DNA from 3 places in the Paenibacillus sp. FSL P2-0121 genome. Region 2 is predicted to be linked to each of the others. Evidence: riboswitches for the same ligand, from Rfam matches in the RefSeq annotation. Region 2 holds a riboswitch; each other region holds the start of a gene.
What was found. Region 2 has a riboswitch for cyclic di-AMP ahead of MKY54_RS16895 (APC family permease). Riboswitches for the same ligand answer to the same signal wherever they lie in the genome.

Region 1 (11,379 bases), 3.3 Mb from region 2:
CAGACTTGGAATCTTTTTGACCTCGTTGAAAGGAAAGGCCATGAAAATAGACGCTGCCGTACCCACCAAGATAATAACGTAAGCAGCAGGTGTGGCCAAAGCATGAAGTGGAGCGTGCTTGAGGATCATGCCCCAGATTACAGCAACCAAACCAAAAATTAAACCAATTATTGTTGAAATTTCCATTTTGCACCTCGTCCGTGAGATTTAAGATGTGTTCCGACAATGCCGCGTATATCATCCTTGAAACAGCGGCAGGGCACTCTGTGCGAAACCGAATTAACGTATATTCTTATTTATCGACATCATTCGGTTTTTTGTGAAGTCATTTTTTCGGCTATAATGGATAAGGTAAGTAATTATTCATCTGTGAAGAAAACGGAGTGATATACGTGGGTGTAAAGCATGGTAGAGATTACGGTGAAATTCTAACAGATTTGACCGAAGCCGTCGGACGAATTTCCGATGGATATTTATTTTTTGAGATGGATCCGGACGAGTGGCAGGAACTACCCCAAGAATCAAAGCTGGAGGTATGGGAAGCATTGGCTGAGGATCTTTTCTTCGCGTTGGGTAATGAACCTATGATTGAAGTGGGGAGCGGTGTAATTATTTACGATAAGGACACGCATCGCATTAATATTTTAGTTGGCGAAGAGGATTTGGCTTCAGTGGTTTTGATTTAGGCAGAGGAGACGTCTGGACGTAATTTGCCCGTAGTTAGTAGCCCGTGTTAAAATTGATAAAGCCGAGTTATAATCGCTGGGATTTGTGAATACATTAAATCGAAAATATCGCCTTTATCCTGGCACATCCCTTGGACCTCAGAAGCTAAGGGATGTTTTGTTTAACGCCTAAGTCATGTAAAGGGAACTGCGCACTTTACTGCAATTTTTTGTAAGGGAGGAAACGAATTGTTATTTACGGAAGAGGAACTGCGTGAGGAGATCACCAAGCTGGAGGGGTGGAAGCTGGATAATAATGTTATGGTGCGAAAATATATGTTCAGCCAATATATGAAGGGCATTGCGTTCGTTGATGAAGTAGCCACGATTTCAGAAGCCTTCGATCATCATCCACATATTACGATTGATTATAAAACAGTTACCCTGCGACTTGAATCTAATGAAGAAGATGGGATTACGGCTCTAGATCTTCGAGCGGCGCATGAATTTAATGAAGCCTTTGAAAAAAATCATTAGTTTAGCCAAAATCATAAAATAAACGCCCGTGCATAGATAGTCACCTATCTCATACACGGGCGTTTTTAGTTGCTTGATGGGTTACTTTTTCTCTGAGAGCCAGAGTGCGACGTTGGCGATCTCTTCAGGGGCTAGCTTCTCCTTAAAGGAAGGCATTTGACCACGTCCTTTGGTGACGATGCTGTAGATTTCCTCAGCGTCATGCTGGCCGCCTTCATTCTGAAGACTTGGTCCAACTCCACCTTGAAGCTGATCGCCGTGACAGGTGATACAGCTGGCTTTCACGGTTGCTTCTGCCTTTGCTGCGTCCAGTTGAACTACCGGCATCGTGGGCTTATTTTCTTCCGCTACCTCTTCTTTACCCGGAAGTGTAAACATGAGTACTACCGCAAAGGCACAGGCGGCAAAAAACAAACCGCTCATGATCCATTTCTGCATCCCAATTCGTCCCTTCTATGTAAGCTGCTCCCTACATTATAGCTTATGGTGAAGCGTTATCATAGGGTTTGTGACAAAAAAATGAACGTGAATACAATCATTCTTATGAAATATATGGTATTTAATATCATTTGTCATAGACCATGCAATAAAAAGGTTTGTCTCCTGTAGGTGTGCGGCGTTCATACGTATCTGTAATCGTAAATCCACATTTTTGATAAGTTCGGATGGCGCGTTGGTTCCAGGTCAGGACTTCCAGATCTATCTCACGATCAGGATAACGATTCAAGGCTGTCTGGACGATTGCATCTACGAATAGTTTGCCTAAACCATGGCCGCATAGATCGGGGCGCATCCCAACTCCTAAACGAACGACTCCTTCCATCGGGAACAACTGTGCGAATCCGCACAAAACCTCTTGTTCATTTAATATGGAGATATATTGTTCCTCCCGGAGCTGCGGATCACCAAACTCGATGCCAAGAGCCTGCATCTGCTCCCACGGCATCCAGCCATAAATATTATATGGAGGCGTATAGCTCCACTTACAAATAGCTTTTCCGTGAATTGCCTCCATAGGAACTACATGAAAAGTTACCGACGGATTTATCATAAAGTCAACGATCTCCTTTCACGAGGACATTGCTATATTACTAATTATATACAAAATGGGGGAGGTTCGACTCAGAAACTTTATATGAGAGGAATGTTTTACAAATTATGAGAGGGGTAAATAAGTAATAAGACAAAAAAACAAGCTCTCCTCCAAGAGTTACCTTGGAAAAGAGCCTATGTACGTTACTTATTGAACATCATCATTGTCTTCCGATTCAGCAGCAACCGATTGGTAAGCGTCTGTGCTCATAATGCGCTTAGCACCAACGTAGCGTTTCACGTAGTAGCTATCACTCAGAGAGCTAATCGTAACACCGCGTGAGGTAGAAGCGTGTGCGAACTTACCTTCACCGACATAAATGCCGACATGGGAGACACCTTTGCCACTTGTATTGAAGAATACAAGATCTCCGGCTCTTATATCATCACGGGAGATTGCTGTGCCCATTTGATATTGGGAACCTGATTGGTGTGGAAGGTTAATGCCAATCTTATCAAACACATACATTGTAAATCCGGAGCAATCAAATCCGTTAGTGGATATACCGCCGGATACGTATTTAGTACCGATGGCCTTGTCAATCACTTTATCCATTTTGGAATCTGCGAAAGCGCTTCCTGCTCCGATGGTGAGGATGATGGAAAAGCTTAGTACTGCTGCTGCTAACTTCTTCTTCAAAAGTGTATACCCCTTCCAAATGCCTACGAGGTTAGCTTAAGGGTTCGGTTGAAGGTCCCCTATGACCCCTCTATATAATGGAGGTCAATTCACCCAAAGTTGGTTCCCCCGTTTTCCTAATAGTTAGGAAACTCGGCTCATACTGTTGATTAGGATTAGCTTGTAATCAATACATGACAAAACCTTTGTAAATAACAACTTAATGATTACAAAAATGTTACTAAAATCTCACTGCGCTAATTGTAACAAACAGAAAGCCGCTTGGCAATCGTTTTTAACATATTAATGCAGAAAAATTGGCATTTTTACGGTAGAAAGGCATATGTAAGCGTTAATAATGACCTAATTTTTAATATAATTGCAATTTTTATCAAATAAACGTGTTTCAATTGGGCTCTATTAGTGTAAAAATATATTATGGAAAAAAGAAAAACCCGAATTTGATTACGGGAATAATCAGATTCAGGTTCATACAGTTGTAATTATGAGGTTATAGTTGTGAGGAAGGTTTCAATCGAAGGCTACAGCTTGATAAGCTGAAGTACTCATTACTCTTTTAGCGCCAACATAACGATTGGCCCAGTAGGCCTGACTGAGTGAAGTGATGGTCACTCCACGCGAAGAGGACGATTGTGCGAATTTTCCGTTTCCAACATAAATGCCGACATGGGATACTCCATTGCCAAGTGTGTTAAAGAACACTAGATCACCAGAACGCAGATTGCTTTTGGATACAGCAGTTCCAACGCTATATTGAGCTTTTGATGTACGAGGTAAAGTAAGACCCACATTCTTGAATACATATTTTGTAAATCCAGAGCAATCAAATCCGGCAGTGCTTGTACCTCCGGTTTTATAGGCAACTCCAATAGTCTTTGAGATTACAGTGTCCATCTTAGAGTCGGCAAAGGCGCTTCCTCCACCAATAGATAATGCCATTACAAGTCCTAGCGCCGCAGCGACGCATTTTTTTCTTAAATTATGTCTTTTCAAAAGATGTACTCCTTCCAAGGCCTGCGAGGTTAGCTTAAGGGTTCGGTAGAAGATTCCCTATGATCCCTGTAAAGCGAGATCAATTCACCCAAAATATGGTTCCCCCACTTCCCGGTGCAAAGGAATTAGGCGTGTTAAGCACCAAGAGAATGACGTTTCGACAGTTACACTTACGATAAATACATTTAGTTATGTAGGAATCGTTTCAATTGATTACAAAATTGTTACTAATAGCACAGGACTTATTGTAACAGAGCTTTTATGATTTTGCAAATACTCTTAAGTTATCCGTAATGAGAAAAAGTCCCAGCTCCTGAATACAGGAATTGGGACCTTTTTATTATGTCAAATAAGGTTAATTTATTGTGGAAATGCTTTGCTACACCATAGATGATATTGTGCAGAGATTCCCCACATTTTTAAGAGCGTAGAAGGTAGTGGTGAGATTTGCCGTATTATAAGTGCCGGCAGGCCGGGACAGAACAGACCCGTCAGTCCGCACACTAGCAGTAAGAGCAAGCCTCCCGCACCAAGTACAATGGAAACACCTATAGCAGGAATCAGTGACCGCAAGCAGATGAACAGTGAGGAGAACATTCCTGTACCGCCGGTGTAACCAAACTGCATATATAGAAGAAACAGGCGCACGATAAAAATATATATAAGCCATGCCAATACGTATGGTACTAAATGAAGTAACAAAGTGTAGTTAAACAAAGAGGATAAGAACAGCCCGTACATTTTTGGAGCAAGCCAGTAAAGCGGCAGCAGGGTCAGCACCCATTCGATTAGGCTAAAGACTAAGACAGGTAGTCCATAGATCTTCATGCCGGGGAAAAAGAACAGCCCGCGCTCGCCCTTTCGCTCCTGGTGCAGCTCATGCAGCAATCCTGCCCTTATGAAAGGAGAAAGCAGAAGTCGCAAGACAACAAGTCCTAGAAGCATCCATAACCAAGTGCGTATCGCAGGGTCAGTATTCAAGCTGAACTGTCCCTCGATATAATACAACAGTCTGCCCATACCGCTGCCGCCGGCGTCTTTATCTGGATAGCGCAGTAGAATTGGAATAATAGCAGATCGGATGAAACCATACATAAAGTAGCCCCAGAGCAGTCGGTAGATGAAGAGCAGAATTAAAATATAAAATTGCTCCTTCATGCTTTGCCAGCCGCGGGTTATCGATGTTCTCACAATCATTCACCTCACCAGACAAGAGTTCCGAGCACGGTTTCAAGTAGTTTAGTTACACTTAACGTCCAGCGAGAGAGCGTCTTGGGCTCTATTTCCGCCAGCCTAAAGTTGTTTAAATGTTTGCTCTCCAATAAGATGGAATGCTCAGGGTCAATCTCAGCAGAGAGAAGAGGCTTATCGCTTAACAATTGAAACGTAGTCTCTGCTCCTTCACCGTTCCAGACCCGCTGCACCGAAGAGCTGTCGGCGAATGTGAATTTCACGGGAACATCAACGTAATGGCTCCCTTTATTTGAAATCTTCACTAATGATTCGTAGCTTTGAGCATCGCCGCTGTTATTTTTTTTAAAAGTAATCGTATCTACTGAGAAGTCAGGCGCACCATCACCATAAATGTAATCATCGAAATAGGCCTGCCATGATTTTTTGGTTACCTTCTCAACGACTTTCTGAAAATCTGACGTAGCGGGATGCTGGAAACGGAACTTACGAGCGTAGGAGGACATGATGTTGTTCATTGCTTTGGTACCTATCTGGCGTTCGATATCTTTAAGTACAAGCTTGCCGCGGATATAAACATTTCGGCTATAGGAATCCGCCCCTGCATATTTCCACGTTTCCAGATTTAACGGCTCAGGTATAGTCACCAGGCTGGCCTGTAAAGGCAAATTAGACTTGATACCGTATTCTTGTTCCATAAGTCTGTCTTCGGCATAGGAAGTAAAGCTTTCATCCAGCCAAGCCTCTTCGAATTCATTACTGGCTACCATACCGTAGAAGTATTGATGGCCGATCTCATGAATGACGGTTCTTTCAAGTGAGGTATCTGGAGAAGAATCTGCGGCCCCAAAGGCTGTAATAAGTGTAGGATATTCCATTCCTCCAGCGCCGTTTCCCTCCTTAGGTGGGACGATAATAGACAGCGTAGAGTAGGGATAAGGGCCATACCATTTGCTGAAGTAGGTCAGGGCAGCCTTGGCAGCTTGAAGGTAACGCTCTTGTAAGTCTTTGTGCAGTGGGTCGAGATACACCTTAATTCGTACTCCAGGCACTTCCGGCGTAGAGAAAGCCTCCTCTGCTACTGTAAAATCAGGGGATGCAGCCCAAGCGAAGTCGTGGACATCATCGGCGTAGAACTGATATATTTTTTGATCTTGTTTGAGCTTGGCATTTTTTACAGGAAATCCGGTCGCAGCCACCGTATAGTTGGAAGGAACGGCAATCGTTACATTAAAGATGCCAAAATCACTGTAAAACTCAGAGGTCCCGTGATACTGATGCAGGTCCCAGCCTTCTTCTTTAACTCCGCGTGTGCCCTTAGGCTCGTATACACTAAGCTTAGGGAACCATTGCCCAGCCATAACGAAGTTACCTGAAGCACCCATGCGAGCAAAGATTTTGGGCAGCTGGACTTCATACTGAAGCTTAAGTGTTACACTTTCCCCACCATTAACAGGCTGAGGAAGATGTACCTTTAGAAGCGTCTTATCGTTGATATTGCCGTCATCAGGTTGAACATATTGCACTCTTTGCATTAGCGAAGTTCCCTCTGTCGTGCGCAGATCGGTCAGCGTCATATTTCCGAAGCCGTTCTCAGGCATGCTGTCGCCTCTGAGCGTCCCCCCGGATTCCTTCATAAAGGTGGTATCTGATGAGGCGAATGCATTTGGATACATGTGAAAATATAAATCACTTACTGGCTTTACTCCGGGGTGTGTCCAGGTTACTGTCTCAGAAGCTTTTAAGGTTTCTGTGTCAGGAACAAGCTGGACATCAATGTGATACTCGACTACCCGCTGGCTTAAAGCCTCCTCTGCCGGGACGGGTGCGCTCTCAGGCAATACCTGCTGTGGTACGGCAGCAGGCGCTGTGCCGCTGGAGGACTTGGCCTCTTTTGAAGCAAAGCTAGTAACAGAAGCTGTTGAGCTATCCCCTGAAAAGGCCCATATTCCTCCTCCCAGCAGCGCGAGGATGGCCAGGGTCGCAAAGATGATGTACTTTAATGACAGTGACTTCATAGTGTGATTCCTCCCGTGACAAGCATCTACGGGATGTATATGTTTGCAATCGCCGCATTATTAGCTAAAATTAAATTATTCGTAAGAGGAAGGGTGTGCACTCGTGGACAACATACAACCGGAGGGCAAGAAACAGATTGCCTTAAATATTGTGAACGCTAAAAGTAAACATAAAGGCTTTGGAGCAGGCTCTATAGATCTCAACAACGTTTCACCTGTCATTATTGATGGTGATGTGGCGGTTATTGATATCGGTGCCATGCATGCCAAGAGCAAGGTGGAAAAAGGAATTAAATTTTCCATGAATCGTGAAGATGTACCGAATGGAAGACAGGTTTGGGTGGTATGGGTAGCGGTAGACCGTACATTGGAAGCTCAATTTTATGGTGGAATCACAGCCTGTGAAATGTGGATTGATACAGAAGCGCGCCGCGGATGGAAAATTCTTGCCGAGCATGTCAATAAGCTGGATGCAGCTCTTAAACGCAAGATCGATGTGGCAGGGCTTGGAGCCATTGAGAAGTCGGCGCTCAAATCCCTTCTGATCTCTCATAATGAAGCATGGTGGAATGCATCCTCAGATGAGCTTAAAGCTGCACTGACTGAATAGTATAGGAGCCTCCAGAAGGGTTATCCGATATAGAAAAAGCTTCGACCTCCGGAAATAGGAGCGTCGAAGCTTTTTTAATTTATGATTTGCTTGTGCTGCTAAGCTTGCGTTTGAGCTGACTCACTCTGGCTTGGCTAATCCCGAGGATTTCTGCAAGTTCTTTTTGGTTGGCATAGGGATGATCTTCAATAGCTTGTTCCAGACGTTGGCACATTTCCTCTGTCTTCGACTTTCGGATGCTGGTGTTGTGCTCAGGTGCCTCAACAACAAAATCCTCACGTGACTCTGGCAATTGAGACATGCGTTCAGGATCGACAATTTCTTTTAGACAGCTGCTACAAATAAACTGCTCTTTATAGTAGGTGACATGGTCGTGGCTTCTGCAAAATGTACACTCTGTCGAGGTGTACTTCCTAAGGACGATGATTTTTTCGTCTAAAACAAAAAATTCGATAGGATCACCAATGTCGATATTACGCGTCATACGGATTTCTGCGGGAACCACAATTCTCCCAAGACTGTCTAAACTCCGGATCATGCCTGTATCCTTCATCCCATGTCCCTCATTTACATCATTATATTTTGGTTTCTAATAACTATTATAGCAGTAATTGAGAGTTAAGAGAATGGGGTAAGCATAATAAATAAAACGGTTACATCCCTTATGTGATAAGTGATATTTGAATTTGGAAATCCTGTTGTTACTACAATATATAACTTATAAAAAAAGAAAAACCCCTTCAATATAAATGAAGGAGCTAATTCAACCACCAGCGTTTAATGTTCTTCCATAGGGAACGATTCTCTTCAGCAGGATCTACCTTGCTTTGTGTGTCATCGACAGCAGGAGCGGCGCCAGTTCCATGCAATTCGCAGTATTCGGTGGGCTCAGTTCCACTAATAAAGGTTTCCAGTTCTTTGTCGGGACATGCTGCTGTAGCAAGTTTACCGGATTGCGGATTGACGTATACGCTGACCACTCCATCTGGAATGGGGAAAATTTTTGGAGGGACATTTTCCAGCGCTTTTTCAGTAAATTGGGCGAAAATGGGAGCTGCACGCCGTCCGTCGGTAGTTGCGATGTCGCGCCCCTTGTCGTATCCAACCCAGACTGCCGTTGATAGCTCCGGGGTGAATCCTACCATCCAGCCATCTGTATCCGTAGTGCCGGTCTTGCCGGCTACCGGACGTTTGAATATGGAAGCCACACGATTGCCCGTCCCCCCAGTCTCGAATACCCCCTCCATTAAACGAGTCAGGACATAGGCAGCTGAAGGTTCTACGACGGTTACTCCTTTGGGTTGAGGTGCTTCATACAGGACCATGCCATTTGAATCGGTTATTTTTAGAATGGCTGTGGTCGGCATTTTCTGACCGCTGTTTCCAATTACAGCAAAAGCCGCAGCCATTTCAAGCGGACTGATCGGTGAAGTGCCTAGTGCCAGCGAAGGTACGCTTTGAAGTGGACTGTCAATGCCCATCTTCGCAGCCATTTCGCTCACTTTATCCGCGCCGATCTTCATAATTGTATTAACAGCATAGATATTGTCCGATGCTGCGATAGCTTGCCGCATATTAATTTCACCCAGATACTTATCCCCAAAGTTTCGGGGCTGATACGTTTTGCGGTTGTTATCATAATGAAACATCGTTGGCTGACTATTGAAGACCGAAAGTCCTGTCATCTCTTTGGAAGAGAGTGCGGCCAAATACATAATCGGCTTAAAGGAGGAACCCGGCTGGCGTGTGGTGGCCAAAGCATGATTGTACTGGTTGGTACGATAATTTTTTCCGCCGACCATTGCTTTGATGTAACCGGTGCGAGGATCGATGGATACAAGCGCAGTCTCCAGATCACTAGTTTGATCCATCTCTTTGTCAACGGCATTTTCTGCGGCATGCTGCATGTCAGGGTCTAGGGTGGTATAGACATTTAGTCCGCCTTGCTCCAGCTCATCATTACTGATGTGGAGCGATTCTATAGCCAAATTGCGGATATAATCCCGGAAATAAGGCGCAGCTACAAGCGTATCCTTTTGCCCTTGCGGCTTGAAGTTTAAGTTCTCTTGGACGGCTTGTCCCGCTTCTTCCTGAGTGATATTACCTAAATTCGCCATGACGGTCAGGATGATTCTCTGGCGCTTTTTAGCATTGTCCATGTGGTTGTATGGTGAATAATAGGTAGGTCCCTTTGGAATTCCAGCCAGCATGGTACTCTCTGCCAGGTCTAAATCCGCTGCAGATTTACCAAAATACATCCGTGAGGCTGCTTCAATGCCGTAAGCACCGTGGCCATAATAGATATTATTTAAATACATGTTCAGGATTTCATCTTTGCTGTATTTCATCTCCAGCTGCATCGTATAGACAGCTTCTTTAGCCTTGCGCGTCCACGTTTTTTCATGGGATAGGTAGAGGTTACGTGCGAGCTGTTGAGTTAGCGTACTAGCACCCTGCGACCGGTTCCCCTCTTCCAGATTGACAAGAACAGCTCGTGCCATCCCTTTCAGATCAAATCCGGAATGCTCATAAAATTTACGATCCTCGACTGCTAGTGTAGCTTCAATGAGCAGGGGAGAAATTTGACTTAATTTGACGGGTTCACGGCTGCGGCCGTCTGAGGTAAAGGTGGCAAGAACATTGCCCCGGGAGTCAAACAGCTTGGAGCGCACATCATCGCTAATCGGTGGAAGATCTTTTTGATATAGATAACCGAGCAGAGCTCCGGTGGTTAATACAAATAATATGATCAAGGCTGCCAGCAGCCGAAATAAACGCCGGAAGCGGCTTTTTCGTTTCGGTGGATTCGTTGATTCGCGTGTCATGGCACCAGACTCCTTTCTTTCATATTATGGGGAAGGATCTGGAAGGATATTCATTAGGGATATGGAGGGTAACAAATTGTTTCTATTTTGTGATTGTTTAAGGTAGATAGGGTATCCTCTCTGGCGGTATAACAGAGTAGGGATTGTGAGTAAGGGTATATACATATTAGGAGGTGTCATCATGAAATGGACGAAAAGGATTCATAAGACGACAATAACCGCCCTCTCGGCGACGCTTATTATGGTTTCAGGCTGGAGTGCACCTGTAACTTCTGTACATGCTGCGGCTGCACCAGCACCAGCGACTTGCGGCACGGGAGATCACGGCTTGCTACAGGCCCTGCAAAACAAGCATTCAGGCGATGTATCCACACCGCTTAGCTTTTCTGATGTTCAGTTTTTGAATGGGAATATTGGACGGGCAGCAGGTAATGGATTTATGATTGGTACCTCTGACGGAGGTTGCCATTTTCAAGAGATCTATCAAGGACAATGGGGCTTCAAACAATTCGATTTTCCCGATAATGTACATGGCTTTGCTCTTGCTTCTGTAGAGGAGGGGCAGGCTCAATATTTAATTGGTACCTCTAACGGTGGCTCGGAGTGGAAGAGACTTTCGACCAAAGCCGTCAGCTTTGAAAGAATAAATTTTATCGATAGTAAGAAAGGTTTTGCTTATGAGAGAGCCGCAACGTATTACACCAAAGACGGGGGGCTGAGCTGGAGTAAGATTTCCACCCCACCCAATACACGAGGCGCTTATTTTAGTGACCGGAATACCGGCTGGGCGGTTGTAATCGTGCCGGGA
Region 2 (8,685 bases):
ATCTCCTTGCAGAGTTACCAATTGCCCGTTCTTATTTATAGCTAGTGCACTATGCAGGACATCTTTGATCTCACCGCCATAAGCACCTGCGTTCATATAGAGCGCTCCACCAACTGTTCCTGGAATGCCACAGGCGAACTCAAGACCCGTAAGCTCCTTATCAAGCGCATATCTGGAAACATCAATTATTTTGGCACCACATTGCGCATATAAGAGATTGTCGCGAATTCCCATTTCGGTCAGTCCTGCCGTTTGCAGAACGATTCCACGTACACCTCCATCACGGATAATCACATTGGAGCCATTCCCAAGTACCGTAAGGGTTATCCCATTTTGTTCTGCATATGTAACGATCTTTTGAATTTCATCATAAGTAGCTGGTGCAGCCAAAATATCAGCTTTGCCGCCCATTTTAGTGTACACGTGATCTTTTAAATTCTCATGACTTTTCACTATTCCTGCAGTCATTAGCTGCTCTAGATCATCTTGAATTTTGTCAATATTCATGTTTTCATGCTCCTTTAACCATGTATAAATGATGGTCCTTGATCTATTTTAAAGAGTTATTATGAAATTGTAGGCAACCACAACTGTAACAACGAACAGGCTCCCTTGTCAATGACGGGAGCCTGTTCGTTGTATGTTTTTAGATGATAATTACACAGCTTTATAGGCAGCAAGCTCGTAAGGAAGACACAGTGGCACACCCGTACGTGGATCCGGAACGATATCCGCTTCAATTCCAAACACTTCCCGCAATACATCTGGTGTCATAACCTCAGTAGGTGAGCCTTCGCTAACCACAGTACCGGACTTAATCGCTACCATATGCTGCGCATAACGAGTAGCATGATTCAAATCATGCACGACCATGATAATGGTACGGCCTTCTTCCTCATTCAGCTTTTGCAAAAGTTGAAGAACTTCGAGCTGATGCGCCATATCTAGGAACGTTGTAGGCTCGTCAAGGAATAAAATATCTGTTTCTTGAGCCAACGCCATAGCGATCCAAGCGCGTTGACGTTGTCCACCAGAGAGACGGTCAATAGGGCGATCATGAAAAGATTCCATGCCCGTAACAGAGATGGCGTTGGAGATGATGTTGCGATCCTCTGCGGTCATCGTGCCAAATCCTTTTTGATGAGGGAAACGACCATAGCTGACCAGCTCAGATACCGTCAGACCGTCAGGAGCCGTTGGGTTCTGCGGTAGAATCGCTAGCTGACGAGCAACCTCTTTAGTTGAAAAGTTATGGATCGATTTGCCGTCCAGCATTACGGTGCCACTCTTCGGCTTCATAATCCGGGCCATCGTTTTGAGGATTGTAGATTTACCGGAGCCGTTAGCGCCCACTAGTGCGGTGATTTTCCCCGTAGGGATAGACAAGTTCAATCCCTTAACTATAGTAGCCTCAGCATACCCAATACTTAATTCTTCTGTATTCAAACGTTCTGACATGATCTACAACTCCCTTAAAAGTTTTATGGAGCTATGCTCCTAAGTATGAACTAATTTACGCTTTCGACTTGGCGAGTAAATATAAAAAGTAAGGTGCGCCAATAATCGCAACCACAATGCCAGTAGGAACTTCGGCAGGTTGCAATACCCATCTACCAATGGTATCAGCGGTAATCATAAGAAGCGCCCCTGTCAAAGCACTAGCAGGTAATAACACCTGATGACGGGGTCCCACCAGCCTGCGAGCCAGGTGTGGTGCTATCAGGCCGACGAAGCCAATACCTCCACTTACCGCGACGCAGGAGCCGGCAAGCGCTACGGCTGTTACCAGAAGGAGAATACGTTCCTTCTCCACACGCATTCCTAGACCTAATGAAGTATGGTCCCCTAGATTCAATACATTTAGAACCCGGGCTTTATAGAAGGCGAACGGTAACAGAATCGCGATCCAAGGCAGCAAAGCAAGGACGAATCTCCAATCCCCACCCCATATTTTCCCGGCGATCCAAGTAGCTACAAATTGATAATTATTAGGATCAAGCCTAAGTGCCAATACAAGCTGGCAAGCATTGATTCCTGCAGCGACCGCAATCCCGATAAGGATCAGCCTTGTAGGAGACAGACCATCTGCCTTCCGGTAGGCAAGAATATAGATTAAAGCTGCGGTCAGGCCAGCCCCACCAAGCGCTAGGAGAGGCAAGACAAATACCGGAGCTGCTGTTGTAGCCGGAAAAAACGAGATAAAAATGATTACCGCAAAACCTGCACCAGCACTTATGCCCAGCGTAGCCGGTTCAGCGAGTGCATTACGTGCGAGACTTTGTAGAATACAGCCCGATACTGCAAAGCCCGCTCCAACTAACAATGAAATTACGATGCGGGGTAATCTGAAATCAAATAAAATAAGCTTTTGCTGATGTGTTCCATCACCCATGAGTGTATGTAATACCTCTAGTGGGGATAGACGCATAAACCCTGTATTCATACTGACTATAAACACAACGACGATCAGTATAGCAAGGAGTGATAACACCGTTAGGGCGCGTGTGCGGCGTTCTTTTTCATCTGGAGTAAGGGTTAATTTGGGCATTACAGCTCCCCCTTCCGCTTACTCGCTAAATAAATAAAGAACGGTACGCCGATGATGGCAATTAAAGCTCCTAGCGGTGTCTCATACGGTGCATTTATCATTCTTGCGGCAATATCTGCAAAGATAATCAATAAGCTCCCTAGAACTGCGGAGCAAGGGATAATCCAGCGGTAGTCCACTCCAACGAAATAACGAGTAACATGTGGAATAATTAGTCCTATAAAAGCAATCGGGCCAACCGTTGAAACCGCACTTCCAGCTAAGATAACCACAACAATCATACATGCCAATTGAACTAACCTTGTCCGCTGCCCCAGACCAACCGCTACTTCTCTTCCTAAGCTGAGCAATGTGACGGATCGTGATAACATCATTGCTGCAATTAAGGCTACGGCCACCCAAGGGAATATAATCTTGATCTGAGTCCAGCTAGCTCCACCCATCCCACCAGCTAACCAGAAGGCTATGTCCTGAGATAAGTTGAAAAGAATAGCTACTCCCTGACTAATAGCAACCAATAAAGCACTAACAGCCGAACCTGCTAATGTCAATCGCAAGGGGGTCAGGCCATTAAAAGAAAGCGAACCGATTCCGAATACGATAAAAGAGGCCACAGCGGCACCGATAAAGCAATACAACATTAGTGAAGTGAATGAGAGTGAGGGTGCAAAAGCAAATACTATGGCCAGCGCTACCCCTGCTCCTGCATTCAAGCCTAACAGCCCTGAATCCGCAAGCGGGTTTCTTGTCATCCCCTGCATGATAGCCCCTGCTACTGCGAAGCAAGCACCGACTAAGGCGCCAGCAATAGCACGTGGAAATCGCAGTTCTCTAATTACCTGATGTTTTTGTAAATCTGGATTGAAATGAAATATAGCTTCCCATACCGTAGCTAACTTGATATCTGCTGCACCTACTGAGACCGAAAGTGCCAATCCGAAGGCAATGGCAGCAAGTCCAAAAATAAGAATACCAATGGCAGCTGCCGGTCGGGTATGTAGAGCTTTTTTGGGTTCATTTTTAATACGATTTGCGAAATCTGAGGGTGAAACCATGAGCCGTCTCCTTATTCAATAGTTACAATGGTTTATATGATAACAACAATCATTCTCATTATCGCAAAAATATTTATGTTGTACAATTGCAGGATCGATTTTTCCGTACTATGGGATTGGTTTATAAAAAAATGGTGCAGATCTTTGTATCCCGAGATACTTGATCTGCACGCTCTTCCCCACCGAAATGATCAGTCTCATTCATGGTGAATTACGACTTTTATTTCACAAGACTTTTTAGCACATCGTCAATGATTTTTCTGCCAGCGTTCGCACCACTGTAAAGCCAGCTGCTTGTTGAGCTCATTTCATGCACATTTCCAGCTTTTACAGCTGGGATGCCCTTCCAGATTGCACTATCTAGGATCTCCGAACCCTCAGTCTTATCACTATTTACAAGGAAAATATGATCTGCGGTCAGCTCAGAAAGCTTCTCTAGTGAGATCGGATTCCAAGTTGCTCTTGTTCCTACTGGGATCTCTGTTACTAAGTTAGGCAGCGTTACGCCAAGGTCTGTATATAATACAGCTCCACTGCTGCGGGTTTCGTCTACAATATAGAAGTTTTTTTGCACCAACCATAAAATAGCCGCGGACTCTTGTCCAATAGCTCCTGCAAGCTGTTCTTTCGCAGCCGCTGCTTTAACATCATAATCTTTAATGGCTTTTTCTGCTTCAGGGGTTTTGTTCAAAATCTCACCCATCTTGAGCAACGATTTGCGCCAATCTTGATTTAGTTCATCCCCAATTACATAAGTGGGTGCAATCTTATTCAACTGATCGTAAATCCCGTTCTGAACAGAAGACTCCGATGGGATGATAATAAGATCCGGAGCAAAGCTGATTACAGCCTCTAACGGAAGGTCGTAACTAATTGTAGGAACATCCTTCAATTCAGTGGCCAGATAATCCTGAACGCCGTTTGTAACTGACCATTGAGCTACTGGAGTTACACCCAGAGTTACCAAAGAGTCTTCCAAATATGAACCCAGAACGCGCTGTGGATTAGCCGGAATCGTTACTTTATGACCCATTGCATCTGTTAACGTCTTAGGTGCAGCAGGTGCCTCTGTAGATTCTGCTGTAGGCGCTGTTGTAGGCGCTGTTCCTGCATTTGATGAGCTTTCAGCATTATTATTACCACAAGCGGAAAGTATTAGCGTCATCACTATTAGTCCGCTCATCGTCACTTTCATGCTTCCTGATCTTTTTCTGTTAAGCCAAAACATTAAAAACCCTCCTATATGTAACTGCTTTGATATTCAAAGGTGACCTTTACCTCTGCTTCACTTTTAAATGATATTGATTCTCATTCTCTGTGTCAACATATAAATTTCAAATTCTGTGGATTTGCAACAATTTCCTTCATATAAAATACAAAAGAGGTTATATTCCGAACGTTCCGGATATAACCTCATCTTTAATCTTCTACTTATTTATTTAAATGATACGGGACAGTCGCTACTACAACGTCCTTTTGATTCATTAGATACGAGCGGATTAAAAAGCTGGTCTGATTATGAAGCACGGCTTGCCACCAATGTTTGGTAATAAACTGTGGAATCAAAATCGTGATGTGATCCGTCGCAGCGGTCTTCCACTCTACCGTATCGATAAACTTCACTAACGGACGAATGATACTACGATATCTGGAACGAAGAACAATCAGGCGTACACCTGGATTCCATTCCTCCCACCGTTGCTCCATCTTATGAATGTCTTCTTCATCAAAGCCTACATACACAGCAACAACATTATCTGTTAGAGACTTCGCATAGCTGATGGAATGTAATACAGCACGTGTAACCCCTGCAACAGGAACAACTACAGTACTTCCTTTAATTACAGGTTTATCAGTAGCCGGACATATACGCAGTTGATCCGCAGTATTCAAATAATGCTTATGAATACGGTGGAACACGAACATTACAGCAGGTAAGAAAATGAATGCCATCCATACGCTCGAGAATTTAGTAATGATAAATATAAGCGTAATCGTCAATGTAGTCAGCATACCGATGGTATTTACTACAAATCTTTTCACCCATCCAGCGGGTCTTGTTTTGATCCAATGCACCATCATCCCCAGTTGGGATAAGGTAAAAGGAATGAACACGCCTACCGCATATAGTGGAATCAAACCTTCCGTATTCCCATGGAATGCAGTCACAAGTATGATAGACATAACTCCTAGAAAAATAATGCCGTTTGAGAAGCCCAGGCGGTCACCACGGACCATAAATGCATGTGGCAGATATTTATCTTTTGCAAACATAAAGGCGAGCAGCGGAAACGCTGAATATGCTGTATTAGCTGCCAAGAACAAAATCACTGCTGTAATCCCTTGAATGAAAAAGTACAATCCGCCACGGCCAAAGGTCGATTCAGCGATCTGAGAGACAACCGTAGCCTTTTCATCTGGCACAATACCATACCAATATGCCAGCACAGTGATTCCGGTAAACATAAAGCCAAGGATAAGTCCCATGATCATTAGCGTCTTGGCTGCATTTTTCTCAGCCGGTGCCTTAAAGTTTGGGATCGCATTAGATACGGCCTCAACCCCCGTTAGGGCTGAACAACCAGAGCTAAACGCTTTTAATAGTAGAAACAAACTTACATTAGATACGGCGCTGCCTATTTCAGGAACATTCGCATGCGCGCCACCCATTGCATATTTAACGATACCGGAGATAATCAGAACAACAATCGAAACCACAAACAAATACACTGGAATTGCGATAAATGAAGCCGATTCAGTCACTCCGCGAAGATTAATGATTGTTAATAAAACGATAACAGATACAGCGATGAGAACAGTATGATTATGAAGACTTGGAAAAGCCGATGTGATCGCATCCGTCCCTGCCGAGGCACTAACCGCTACGGTAAGAATGTAATCCACCAATAATGAACCCCCAGCGAGCAGCCCTGTCGGAATACCAAGATTACTCTTGGCTACGATATAAGCTCCGCCTCCTTGCGGATAAGCAAAAATCGTCTGCCGATAGGATAAAATCAGGATGGCCAGCAGGCCCAATACGGCTAATGCAATTGGCAGGGAATACCAGATGGCAGTAAACCCGGCAGCCACCAGTACAATCAGAATTTGTTCCGTTCCGTAGGCTACAGACGAGAGCGCATCAGAAGACAGGACAGCCAGTGCTTTAACCTTGGATAACTTTTCATGATCGAGTTCATTCGACTTCATCGGACGGCCGATCAATAGTCGTTTTACCTTGCTTACCATGGTGGATACAGTTCCTTTCTTTGGGAGCTGAAACGGAATTTCCGTGCGCTGTTTTCATCGGTGGATTTCATAAATGCAGACACAAAAATAAGCATACGGAAATGATCCGCATGCTTATGCATGGTCATTTTCCCACCTTGCTTACGAGGTTAGCTGGCGGATTCGGGCTGTGGTTATAGCCCTACGGTAGAGGTCTGTTCGACCCGGTTCCGATTCACCCCATTGGCATGAATGCCAAGTTTGGTTCCCCCGTTTTTCCTAAGAAAATTCAGCGCATATTCAACTTCTCACAAGGTCTAATATTAGTCTACAAAGTGCCTACAGTAAAGCGTTGAAAAAAATGAAAAAAGAATGAAAAAACATCCAATAAGCTCAAATATAGCGTCTTATTGGATGCTCTCTTTCATTATCTTCAATTATCCCTCTAGCCCGTGATTTTAATACCTTTTCAGCTTTTTTGTACCTTCCAAAGTGAAAACTAAAATCCTAAGCTCTCCTCTGCATCTACGTCAATCATTTCTTCTTCCTTACGTCCATACCAAAGAAGGAGACTAATTAGAGCAAAAGCGATTAAAGCTAACAAAGGAATCGTAATAAATCCGAAGTAGTTCAAATAATCTTTATTACAAGGAACACCAATTGTACAAGGTAGAACTTTACTTAATGCTGGAATCTTCTGTTCCGCATAATGATAGATTGAGATACTGCCACCAATCAAACTTAATGGAAGCACATAAGGAATGACGCGCTTATCTCCACGGAAAGTGGCAATTCCCAACAAAAATAACTGCGGATACATAAAAATCCGCTGAAACCAGCAAAGCTTACAAGGTTCATACTTCAAGACTTCACTTAAATACAAGCTACCAGCTACAGCAACCAAAGAGACGAACCAGGCCAGATAGAGGCAGTTACGCTTGCAAAAAGATAGGAATTTTGTCACTTTGCCTCCACTGCTTTTGCGGCGGTGTTAATTTCAGATGTAATCGCTTCAATATCGAAAGGTTCAGCCGTTTTCACTCCATTAATGTAGAGCGAAGGCGTAGTTGTCACGCCTGCGTCAGTTGCCAACTGAATGTCTTTCTTCAGCTCATCTGCATAAGTTTTCTCTTGGATGTCTTTACGCAACAGATCGTAATCGATCGCTAATTTCTCTTTTTCAGCAAGGCTTACCAAGAAATCCTCAGTGGCCCATTCCACGCTCTCATCCCCTTGCTGCGCATACACAGCATCATAGAACTTCCAGAATTCATCCTTATTCTGATGGTATACAGACAATGCAGCTAGTGAAGCTGTCTCAGAGTCAGGACCAACGAAAGCCATATTTACAAAGTAAAGAGCTGCTTTTCCCTCGTTGACAAAATCTTGAACAATTTTCGGTTTCATGGAGCCAGCAAACTGGGAACAAGCTGGACATTTGAAATCACCAAATTCAACAAGCTTAACAGGTGCATCCTCATTACCAATCCTAGGTAGCTCACTGTAATTGAATTCTACCGGTTCTCCTGTAGAGACATTCTTTGCTGCATCTTTCGAAGCTAACATAAACAATCCAACAAAAATGATAACTACTACAGCTATTGAACTAATAACTAAAATTCTCGTTTTCTGCTTCTGTTGCTCCTGTTCTACCCGTCGTTTCTCTTGTTTGCTCAACTGGGGAACATTTGGACTTTTTTTAGGTTTACTCAAGGAGAATTCCTTTCTGTCCTCTAGGGACTAATGTAGTTTTTATCATATACATTTAAAATTATATAATTATTAATCTCTTTTTGGCAAACAGTATGGTCAAAAAAAACAGCGTGACTCCAAAAGGAGAAACGCTGCTCTTAT
Region 3 (11,379 bases), 1.2 Mb from region 2:
TATATTTTAATCGAGAATGATTATCATTATTGGTGGTCGTTACATATAATAGGGAGGCAATAAGATATGAACAAGGTACGACAGTCCTTCGCTGTGGTATGTGTACTATTTTTGCTGAGTACATTGCTACTGGCGTGCGGAAACTCAAAGGAACAATCCTCTGCCAATAGTACGGTGAACGCAACCGGGAACTCTTCCGCTGCAACCGCGGTACCTTCAGCAGAACCCTCAGATAGCAGTACAGATGAAGCAGCAGCGACTACCCGCTCCTATACAGATTACATAGGGCATACTGTAGAGATTCCGGTGAATCCACAGCGAATTATCTATTCTGGAGAAACTTATGGCGATTTGCTCGCACTTGGTGTGCAGGCGGTAGGTTATCCTCTTTCTATGGGTGAAGGCCAGGTTTTTGAAGATCAATTACAAGGTGTGGAGGATGTAGGCTTCCCTATCAATCTGGAAAAAACATTGGAGCTTCAGCCTGACCTGATCATCTATGCGGGCACAGATGAAGCTGATTTCGAACAGCTCTCCAAAATTGCACCCACTATAATATTTGATACCTTTGCCCCACTCCAGGAACGTATGCTGGACATTGGTGGAATTGTTGGGAAAACGACTGAAGCAGAAGCATGGCTTGCGCAGTATAAAACCGCTGAAGAGAACATGTGGAAGCAATTGAAATCCGCAGGCATGAAAGAGGGCGAAACGGCTGCGGTCTTCACTTATTATCCAGGAGACAGACTGTTTATAATGGCAGCAACCGGACTTTCCCAGGTACTCTATGGGGAGAATGGCTTCAAGGCAACTCCAGCTATTCAGACGATCCTTGATGAAGGTAAAGGGTTCCAGGAAGTATCCATGGAAGTCCTGAAAGAATATGCCGGAGACCGGATATTCATCTTGACTCCAGTGGCAGAAGAAGCAAAACAATCCACAGAGAATCTATTAAAGAGCCCTATCTGGAAGAGCCTTCCTGCCGTCAAGAACGGATATGTCTATACACAAGACATCATGAAGACTTCAAGTGATGCGACAACAAGAGAATGGCTGCTTGGCGAAATTCCACAGCTATTGAATATGAAATAACCTTCCGAGATGAAGAGTTTAACACAAGGCTGATAAAAAACTGCAAGAAGCATGTCAACAGCTGTTGATATGCTTCTTTTTTTTATATACAATGAATTCATTGATAATCATTCTCACCAAATGAACGGAGGCTGAACCCATGCTGCATACATCATCGTCCTGCCCCCACTCCACTCTCTGCTATTTCAGCTAAACGAGGCCGAACTGATGATTCAAGCTGCCGATTCAAGCTCTATAACGCGTACAACCCAGGACTATACCCTTCTCATATTTACTGGAGGGAACGGACAATTGAACCTCGATGATCAAAGCGTGATACTAAGTACGGATAAATGTTATCTACTATCTCCTGGAATCTCCTATAGTACGAACAACCAGGAGCTGACGTTGTATTATTACCTCATCACCTTTACAGCAATTTATACAACCAAGCTTCCTAAACGATATTCTGGAGAGCTGCTTTCCGGCAGACGGGAGTTAATTGTGCACCCGTTCACCAAGGTAATCCGACTAGTCGAAGACCTGCTCATGAACAGGAATAACACCGATGATGTACAACAATTCAAGCGACAATTAAAATTCCAAGAATTGCTGCTGCTACTTTTTGAGCATAATTACCCTTCCAAACACCTGCCAAGTCCTACGGAATCCGTAGAAAAGACCATAACATTCATTCAGGAGCATTATACAGAGAGTATCACCGTGAAGCAGTTAGCTGAACTGGCGGGAATATCAATCTGGCAATATACACCGATCTTTCAGCAGCTTACGGGTAAAAAGCCGCTTGAATACCTGACGGATCTGCGCATTAATCATTCCAAACGATTCCTGCAGGAATCGACTGAACCACTGCGGGAAATCGCCAGACTGGTCGGCTTCTCGGACGAATACTATTTCAGCCGCCGCTTTCGGCAAAAAACCGGAGTTACACCCGGACAATATGCACATCAGCAAGGTCGTAAGCTTACCGTCAAGGATTGGACGGGTCATGAGGTGGAGATTCCAGAGCGAGCGAAACGTATTGTCTATCATGGCGAAACACTTGGCGACCTTCTCGCGTTAGGCGTAAAGCCTATCGGTGGAGATGAAGCGTTCGCCCGGAACAGCGTCTATAAACATCGGCTTAAGAAGCTCGCCAACGTCGGGTTTCCACTGGACCCGCAGTTGACCGCTTCCCTAAACCCAGATTTGATCATTTTGGCAAATAGTGATGAAAGAGCCTACAGAGCAGTTTCTGGTATCGCTCCGACACTCACCTTTGATTCATTTGCATCTCTCGACAAACGAATGCGGACACTAGGCAGTTGGCTAGGTAAACAGCGCGAAGCCGAAGCATGGCTGGAGTCATTCACAATCAAAAACGCTGCCATGTGGCAGCAGCTTTACACGACAACCCTCCAAGTTGGAGAAACCGCCTCTGCTTTGGTCTATGATCATGGAGATCATCTGTATGCTATGGGAATGTCCGGATTCTCCACTGCGCTTTATGCCCCATGTGGATTACAACCGACTGAAGAGATCCAGGCCATATTGGACGAAGAGTTAGGGTTCGCCGAAGTTGATCCAACACGACTGCCTGCCTACGCCGGAGATCATATCTTCATGTTCATTCCGGAACGCAAAGACTCGCGAGCTGCGATGGAACGATTACTAGACAGTTCACTTTGGAACAATCTCCCGGCAGTACGTCAGGGACATGTTTATCTGCTCGACGGAAGCAAATGGAACTCTAGTGATGCGTTAACCCGGGAGAAGCTGCTAACGCTGTTGCCTAAACTACTCGGCGGAAGTAGCGCTAGCAATTGAAAGTGAATCTAGGATTCTCTTTTGACTTTTCAAAACTTGATAGGGTATACTTTATCTACGCTTAATTTCCAACTTTTACAGTTGAAAAGCGGGGGAACCAGTTAATTGGGGCGAATCATTGAGCATTAGAATGTAGGGTACCATCTTACCCGAGTCCGTCAGCTAACCTCGTCAGCAGTGGATGGGTCTGCTTTTCATGTTATTTACATAACCAGAGACCCTTGCTAAGGGTCTCTTTTGGTGCTTTTTTGGACCCTGCTGGCAGTAGATTGGCCTTTGACACTAAGGCTCCCTCATTTCTCACACTACGAGACAAAGGAGAGATGTACGTGCAAAAGGTAAAGTACTTCACGGATATTAACAAAATAGCTATGTTGTCTGAGCTGGAAAAAGAGAATCTGAAAGAAATTACGGACAAATTTGTTTTTCGTGTAAATGACTACTATCTGTCTTTGATTAACTGGGATGATCCAAATGATCCCATCCGTAAGCTGGTTATTCCTAACGAAGGTGAACTGCTGGAGTATGGGCGCTGGGACGCCTCCGATGAGGACACGAATTATGTGGTACCTGGTTGTCAGCACAAGTATAGAACAACTGCACTGCTGATTGTATCCGAGGTCTGCGGGGCTTATTGCCGCTACTGTTTCCGTAAGCGTCTGTTCCGAAATGACGTGAAAGAGGCGATGGCTGATGTCTCTCCGGGTTTGGAGTATATCGCAAATAATCCGGAGATTAACAACGTACTTCTTACGGGCGGGGACAGTTTAATTCTCTCCACACCGAAGCTAAGATCCATTATTGAAAATCTAAGAAGCATTGAGCATGTTAAGATCATTAGACTGGGTTCCAAAATTCCCGTATTTAATCCGATGCGGATCTCTGAAGACGAAGAACTGCTGGAGCTGATTCGTACTTACTCTACCGAAGACAAACGAATCTATGTTATGGCGCATATCAATCATCCTCGTGAAATTACACCTGAAGCCAAAAAAGCATTTAAAGCTCTCCACAACGCAGGGGCAATTGTCGTAAATCAGACCCCCATCCTCAAAGGCATCAACGATGATCCCGTTATTTTAGGGGAACTACTGGACCGGCTTTCATGGGCTGGCGTTACACCCTACTACTTCTTTGTGAACCGGCCCGTAGCCGGAAACCGGGATTTCGTATTACCGCTCGAGCAAGTCTATCAAATTGTAGAAGAAGCCAAAGCCAGAACCTCAGGACTTGGCAAAAGAGTACGCTTATCCATGAGCCACACCTCAGGAAAAATAGAAATTCTCGCCATTGATAACGGAAAAGCCTATCTCAAATACCATCAATCCAGAGATCAGGAATACGGAAAATTTATGATTCTAGATTGTCCAAAGGACGCCGAATGGTTCGATGACCTGCCTGGGAATGAGCAATATTGGACCCCACCTGTGAAAAAAAACGATGCTATTATTTCTGTTAATGATTTATCAGGCGAGCCTGCGGATTTAATCTGTAAATAGATTTAATCGACTCTGTCATAGGATATTTCTTCATCGCCAACAACAAAACTCCTCCCTCCCAAAATTAGCCCGAAAAAATCTATGATATAATCACGCTGTAACACGAAATGGACTAATGGGTGGGAATGCACACATGAAATTGGAACGATTGATTTCTATGATCTACAAGCTATTGAACCACGAAGTTTTATCTGCCTCCAAGCTGGCTGAAGAGTTTCAGGTTTCCCAGCGAACAATCTATAGGGATATCGATGTGATTTGTGCCGCTGGCATCCCGGTCGTATCGTATCAGGGTACTAAAGGTGGATATGGCATAATGGACGGATATAAAATGGATAAAAGCCTGCTCCGTTCGTATGATGTCACTTCTCTGATTACTGTACTTAACAGTCTTTCTTCCGTTTTTGAAGATGAGCATACGCAAGGAACCATTGAACGGCTGCAAACGATTGGAACGGAGCCACAGACCTCTAGTCTCGCGGTGGATCTTGAAACCCGGCGTACGGATCCTGACGCACTTCCTCTTTTACGTGCGGCTATATCGGAACGAAATGTTGTCCGTTTTGATTACATCAGTGTAAAAAATGAACGTACAACCCGTGAAATGGAACCAGTAAAGCTTCATTTTAAATATAGCAACTGGTACATCTATGGTTATTGCCGGACACGGCAGGACTATCGGGAGTTCCGACTTTCCCGGATGCTGAATTTGTTCCTGACGCAGGATACCTTTCATTCGCAACATGAGGTACCCAAAGAGGCCGGCTGTTCAAACAGGGCAGATCAGGTGGAGGAAATAGTGATCCGGGTAGGCCCTGAGGCTCTGGCAGAAGCTTTGGATCAGTTTCATCAAGTCGACAAGGAATTTCATTCCGATAAAAGCATGACGATGCGAATTCCTGTGTATAAGCCATTGGAAGCACATTGGCTTTGGTCCATTCTGCTGAGTTTTGGCAGCGGCGCCGAAGTCCTCGAACCCCCTGCATTGCGAGGTATTTTAAAAGAGCAGCTTCAAAACACACTCAAACTTTATGAAGAAGTATGACAGTCTGATGTCATACTTCTTCTTTTATATTAACTACAGTAACAAAAACAAATCCATGACCATTCAAAAGGAGAATGTACGAATGACAAATTATACAGTAGAAATGTTTAAATACCACACTTGGGCAAACCAAACTATCCTGGGAAGAATCAAGGAACTCCCGCCTTCTGTGCTAAGTCAAGAAGTGAACAGCTCATTTCCCACCATCGCTCATGCCCTTAGCCATATCTATGCGGTTGATACGATGTGGTATCTTGTATTAACAGGCACTGCCATGCCAGAGGCTTTTCAACAAAGTATCCCGCTAAATTTGAGCATTCTAGATTCTGTGGATGAATACGTAAATATCTTTGCCCAGCTATCAGAACAATACAAAGCATGGTTACACAACCAATCCGATTTGGAGCAAACCATTCTGCTTGACAATCCATTCGCCGGAATCCGCCAAACACGCCTATCAGAAATTGTGTTGCAAGTCGCCAATCACGGGACTTATCATAGAGGCAATGTATCTACTATGTTACGGCAGTTAGGCCATGCTTCCACCATGAATGACTATGCTCTTTTTTGGTATCAGGTTCCTGCGGAAGCTATTTAATCTCGGATGGGCAAGACGCTCCACTCCATACCTAGAAAGGAAATTGTATTTTAATTATGGAGATTGAAAATCTAATTACAGTGAAAACGAGAGAAGATTTAAGAGTTTGGCTGCAGGAGAATTGTAAGACTGAACAATCTTGTTGGGTACTCGTTAGTATGACGCCAAACTCAGAAACGTTGCTATATTTGGACGTAGTTGAGGAATGTTTGTGTTTTGGATGGATCGATGGAGTGAAAAAGAAAATTTCGGAAACGGAGCTGGCGCAAAGACTCTCTCCCCGAAGCAACAAAAGCTCTTGGACTGAATTGAATAAAGAGCGTGTCCGCCGCCTCGAAAAGCTGGGGTTAATGAGTGCTGAAGGAAAACGGATACTTCCTGATATGAACCCTGATTCTTTTATAGTAGATAAGATTATAGAGCAACGGCTAAAAGAGGACAGGCAAGTATATGAGAATTTCACGGCCTTTCCAGCCCTTTATAAAAGAGTTCGGATCGACACGATCCAAAGCAATAAACATCAGCCAGATTTATTTAAGAGTAAATTAGACAAATTCATAGCAAACACTAAAGAAAATAAAATGTACGGGCAATGGCATGATAATGGACGTCTGCTAGATTATTAAGCTGCGCTAGATGCACGATCTCCTGCTGAGGCTTTCGGACCCCAATGACGCTATTTACTAATTTATCGCCTTTTCAGCAATCCATCGGACCCCAGTGCAGCTATTCCTTAGAAACTGGCTCTTATAAGGCGTTTTTTTGGCCAATAGGAGCTATGCGGTCCGATAATACTCCAAATGGCGGATTTTCTTGCATATAAGGTCTGCTGAGTCCGATACCGCTGAAGTATGATCATTCGCTGGCTCTACTGCTACTGCTATTGATATTGATACTGCTGCTACTGACACCATGATCTCCTACTGAGGCTTTCGGACTCCAATGAAGCTATTTACTAATTTATCGCCTTTTCAGCAATCCATCGGACCCCAGTGCAGCTATTCCTTAGAAACTGGCTCTTATAAGGCGTTTTTTTGGCCAATAGGAGCTATGCGGTCCGATAATACTCCAAATGGCGGATTTTCTTGCATATAAGGTCTGCTGAGTCCGATACGCCGAAGAATGATCATTCGCTGGTCTGCTGAGTCCGAAACCGCCGAAGCATAGTCTTTCGCTGGGTCTACCGCTACTACTACTACTACTGCTACTGCTACTGCTACCATGATCTCCTGCTGAGGCTTTCGGACTCCAATGACGCTATTTACTAATTTGTCGCCTTTTCAGCAACTTATCGGACCCCAGTGCAGCTATTCCTTAGAAATGGGCTCTTATACGGTGATTTTTCCGCCAATAGGAGCTATGCGGTCCGATAATACTCCAAATGGCGGATTTTCCTGCTTATAAGGTCTGCTGGGTCCGATACCGCCGAAGTATGATCATTCGCTGGGTCTATTGCTACTGTTACTGCTACTGCTATTGCTACTGATACCATGATCTCCTGCTGAGGCATTCGGACTCCAATGACGCTATTTACTAATTTATCGCCTTTTCAGCAACTCATCGGACACCAGCGCAGCTATTTCTTAGAAAGGGGCTCTTATACGGTGATTTTTCCGCCATTAGGAGCTATGCGGTCCGATAATACTCCAAATGGCGGATTTTCCTGCTTATAACGTCTGCTGAGTCCGATACCGCCGAAGCATAGTCTTTCGCTGTCTTTCGCTGTCTTTCGCTGTCTTTCGCTGTCTTTCGCTGTCTTTCGCTGTCTTTCGCTGTCTGATGCTACCGTATCCTAATCATCTGCGGATCAAACACCATTGACTCATGATCATCTCTTATTCCGAAAGTGCTAAGTACGCGCGAATGAGATTGGTTCAGACGTTCAGACGAAGTTTAGAGTTGAGAGCAGAGGTTTGGTTTAAGTTCAAAAAAAGAGAGGTGCCCCAGCCATTTTCATGGCTTTTGGGCACCTCTTTTATTAAGTTACAGCCCTTCAGCCAGAATCCGTTTCAGGAACATCCCTGTGTAGGATTCCCGTACTTCAGCAACCTGCTCCGGTGTACCTTCAGCTACAAGCTTACCGCCCACAACGCCACCTTCAGGGCCGATGTCAATCACCCAGTCGGACTCCCGAATCAGCTCTAAGCTGTGCTCCACAACTACGACAGTATTTCCCGTATCAACCAATTTGCTCAATAAGGTATGGAGCTGCTTGATGTCTGACGGATGAAGGCCTGTTGTGGGTTCGTCAAGCAGATAGAGCGTATGGTTTTTGGAAGGTTTGCTCAGCTCTTTAGCCAGTCTAATCCGTTGCCCTTCACCACCGGATAAGGTTTTGACAGATTGTCCCCATTTAAGGTAACCGAGACCCACCTCACACAATGTCTCGATAATCCCCGCCATTTTGGCTTCCGACTTAAGAATCGGCAAGCTTTCCTGTACGGACATGTCCAGCAGATCCGAGATGGAATATCCATCATATTTCACCTGGAGAACCTCATCCGTAAATCTTCTCCCCTTGCATGCGTGGCATTTAACCTCCAGATCGGGTAAGAAATTCATGTCTACAGTCAGCACCCCAAGACCCTGACAGGTTTCGCAGCGTCCACCCGGTGTGTTAAAGGAAAAATGCTTGGAGGTCAGTTTTCTTTTTTTCGCCTCCGGCAAAGCAGCAAACAGCTGGCGCAGATGTGTGAATACATCTGTATACGTCGCTACATTAGAACGCAGCATTCTACCCATGGGCGATTGGTCAAAGATCACTATATTTCCAACCTGATCTAAGCCCGCAATCTCCGCACAGCCTATTTGCTCATGTCCTTTCGTACTGCCTTGCGCAAGAATATCAAAGACTAGGGTCGACTTGCCTGAACCCGAAACTCCAGTTACAGAGACCAGACAACCTAGAGGTAAAGAAACCTCCGGGATATCAATATTCCGGTACTGTGCCTGTCGGATGGTGATTTGTTTTCCGTCACCTTTCCGGCGAACATATGCAGCAGTCTTATGACGCTCTTCTCTAAGATAGGCTCCCGTAACAGAAGCCTCGCTTGCCATCAAATCCTCAATGCTGCCCTCGCCAACAACTTGCCCTCCGTCCAGACCAGCACCCGGACCCATATCAATAATATGATCGGCAGCGCGCATCATCTCGATATCATGCTCGATAACGAGCACCGTATTACCCAAATCGCGCAGCTCCTGAAGCACACGAATGAGGCCAACAGTATCCCGCGGATGAAGCCCGGTCGTCGGTTCATCTAGAATGTATAACACTCCAGTCAGACCTGACCCCAGCAATGAGGCAAGGCGCAGCCGCTGTGCCTCTCCACCAGAGAGGGAGACCGTCTGACGGTTCATGGAAAGATAACCAAGACCAACATCGATAATCCGTTTTAGTCGGGTAGGCATATCGTGAAGGATGGGTTCAAGCAGATGAAGTCCCTCGGTTGGCAAAGCCGCCTCCAAGCCTTTAGTCCACTCGTAAACATCGCTTAATGGCCAATCTGATACCTCCGTAATCGATGCGCCAGCTACCCGAACGAGACGAACTTCTTTTTTTAGGCGAGCGCCAAGGCATTCCGGGCATTGCTGCTCATGAAAAAATCCGCCGTCTTTTTCCTGTGTACCAGCTTCTCCTTCCTTCTCCTTGTATCGCCGCCACAAACCAGGAATGACGCCTTCAAATTTGGTGCCTTGAATCGGCTTAACATTGGGAAAATGGCGCTTAAACGCCTCACTTTCCACTCCGTAATATAACAAGTCGCGCTGAATTTCGCCGTAATTTTTTAAGGGCTGATCTGGGTCAAACTCAAAACCAAAATGCTTGCCAGCGGCCACTAATATACGCATCTGTATATCACGATGAACACCATTCAGCGAGGCCACCCCACCCTCACGCATACTAAGCTCTGGATTAAACACTGCCACTTCATTTATAGTTGCCACAGATCCAACACCACCGCAGGCTTCACAAGCTCCCTCCGGCTTATTAAAAGAAAAGTGTGACATGCCCAGCTTCTCAAGCTCAGCTCCGCAATGCGGACAACCCATCGTTTGACCATGCATTTCCTCGTCTTCCTCGATCAGCAATCCCCTCGCTTCAAAAGAAGGTGGAATGCTGCCACTACAGGAAGGGCAAACCCGCTCGCCTAATCTGGAAAAGATAAACCGGACAAACGTATAGATGTCGGTGACTGTCCCAACTGTCGAACGGGGATTACGATTGGTGACATGTTGTCCAACACTAATGGACGGAGACAGTCCAATAATAGACTCCACCTTTGGTTTGCTGATCGTATCTGACGTCATGCCCATGGAATCCAAATACTGTCTTTGGCATTCCCGCTGAAGTGTATCCATAGCTAACGTCGATTTCCCTGATCCCGAAGGTCCTGTCAGGACAACTAGCTTATACTTAGGAATCGTGAGCGAGACATTTTTCAGATTATTCTCTCTTGCCCCTTTAATAACAATAGTCTCTTTCACATCTATTCCCCTCTCAATTCAACCCACTGGTTCGTAGTTATATCTTCTATCCATATGGTTGCCCAAAGTTGTTGGATTGCAATTATTTTGCAAAACATTTCTAATTTCGATAGAATGTATTTGATAAATCACAAAATTTTCAAATAACTTTATAATCTAATATCTTGACTATCAAGATATAATTATTTTAAAAGGAGCGTTATCTTTTGTCAAGCCACGAACAACCTACACCAGAGCAGGAACAATTCACCTTGCTTATGCGCAGTTTGGGAAACCGAACGGTATTGTACCAACAAAATGTAGCCGCCTCACTTGGGTTATACAATAATGATTTCTTATCTATAGATATTCTACGGGAGAAAGGTCCGATCACTGCTGGAGAACTGTCTAAATTAACCGGTCTGACCACAGGCAGTGTTACGGCATTAATAGACCGGCTCGAAAAAAATGGCTATGTCCGCAGACAAAATGACCCGAATGACCGCCGTAAAGTGATTATTGTGCCATTATATGAGAATAAAGATGATGTCATTAATACGTACCAACCGCTCCATACCGCCATGGTTAAGCTCGCAGCTTCTTATACGGATGAAGAGCTCGCCCTTATTTCGCAGTTTTTAGGCCAAGCAAGTGCGGTTCTGGAAGAGCAGATTGATCAGCTTGGATCCACTGCGCGCGGCAAATCTTCTTCCTAAGATACGTATTTATACAAAAAAGGACGATATCCAAAAGTCATACGACTCTCTGGATACCGTCCTTTTCCATTTATTTTCTAATACCAATCGTTACAATTTCGCATGGACCGATCTGTAAGTCAAAGCTACCTTTCTCTTTCTCATCACTAGTGACTG

Region 1: it holds a riboswitch for cyclic di-AMP, as region 2 does, so the genes downstream of both, MKY54_RS00540 (C40 family peptidase) here and MKY54_RS16895 (APC family permease) in region 2, are expected to answer to the same signal.
Region 3: it holds a riboswitch for cyclic di-AMP, as region 2 does, so the genes downstream of both, MKY54_RS11620 (KamA family radical SAM protein) here and MKY54_RS16895 (APC family permease) in region 2, are expected to answer to the same signal.

Annotation. Positions count from the first base shown of each region.
Region 1 covers NZ_CP150245.1:110,854-122,232, forward strand. The annotation lists gene motA (flagellar motor stator protein MotA) at 1-186, opposite strand, end outside; gene MKY54_RS00520 (hypothetical protein) at 393-686, shown strand; gene MKY54_RS00525 (4a-hydroxytetrahydrobiopterin dehydratase) at 915-1,202, shown strand; gene MKY54_RS00530 (cytochrome c) at 1,284-1,640, opposite strand; gene MKY54_RS00535 (GNAT family N-acetyltransferase) at 1,768-2,253, opposite strand; gene MKY54_RS00540 (C40 family peptidase) at 2,443-2,895, opposite strand; cyclic di-AMP (ydaO/yuaA leader) riboswitch at 2,940-3,082, opposite strand; gene MKY54_RS00545 (C40 family peptidase) at 3,445-3,873, opposite strand; cyclic di-AMP (ydaO/yuaA leader) riboswitch at 3,931-4,069, opposite strand; gene MKY54_RS00550 (hypothetical protein) at 4,288-5,118, opposite strand; gene MKY54_RS00555 (M1 family metallopeptidase) at 5,130-7,136, opposite strand; gene MKY54_RS00560 (YwhD family protein) at 7,240-7,746, shown strand; gene MKY54_RS00565 (AbrB/MazE/SpoVT family DNA-binding domain-containing protein) at 7,826-8,299, opposite strand; gene MKY54_RS00570 (PBP1A family penicillin-binding protein) at 8,505-10,571, opposite strand; gene MKY54_RS00575 (hypothetical protein) at 10,753-11,379, shown strand, end outside.
Region 2 covers NZ_CP150245.1:3,816,788-3,825,472, forward strand. The annotation lists gene murB (UDP-N-acetylmuramate dehydrogenase) at 1-507, opposite strand, end outside; gene MKY54_RS16875 (ABC transporter ATP-binding protein) at 658-1,458, opposite strand; gene MKY54_RS16880 (iron ABC transporter permease) at 1,514-2,548, opposite strand; gene MKY54_RS16885 (iron ABC transporter permease) at 2,548-3,603, opposite strand; gene MKY54_RS16890 (iron-hydroxamate ABC transporter substrate-binding protein) at 3,824-4,831, opposite strand; gene MKY54_RS16895 (APC family permease) at 5,035-6,852, opposite strand; cyclic di-AMP (ydaO/yuaA leader) riboswitch at 6,977-7,136, opposite strand; gene MKY54_RS16900 (disulfide oxidoreductase) at 7,331-7,795, opposite strand; gene MKY54_RS16905 (DsbA family protein) at 7,792-8,508, opposite strand.
Region 3 covers NZ_CP150245.1:2,663,390-2,674,768, reverse strand. The annotation lists gene MKY54_RS11630 (ABC transporter substrate-binding protein) at 67-1,092, shown strand; gene MKY54_RS11625 (AraC family transcriptional regulator) at 1,300-2,898, shown strand; cyclic di-AMP (ydaO/yuaA leader) riboswitch at 2,947-3,088, shown strand; gene MKY54_RS11620 (KamA family radical SAM protein) at 3,228-4,397, shown strand; gene MKY54_RS11615 (YafY family protein) at 4,531-5,442, shown strand; gene MKY54_RS11610 (DinB family protein) at 5,525-6,040, shown strand; gene MKY54_RS11605 (YdeI/OmpD-associated family protein) at 6,097-6,666, shown strand; gene MKY54_RS11600 (hypothetical protein) at 7,060-7,263, opposite strand; gene uvrA (excinuclease ABC subunit UvrA) at 8,024-10,528, opposite strand; gene MKY54_RS11590 (MarR family transcriptional regulator) at 10,786-11,223, shown strand; gene MKY54_RS11585 (alpha-mannosidase) at 11,294-11,379, opposite strand, start outside.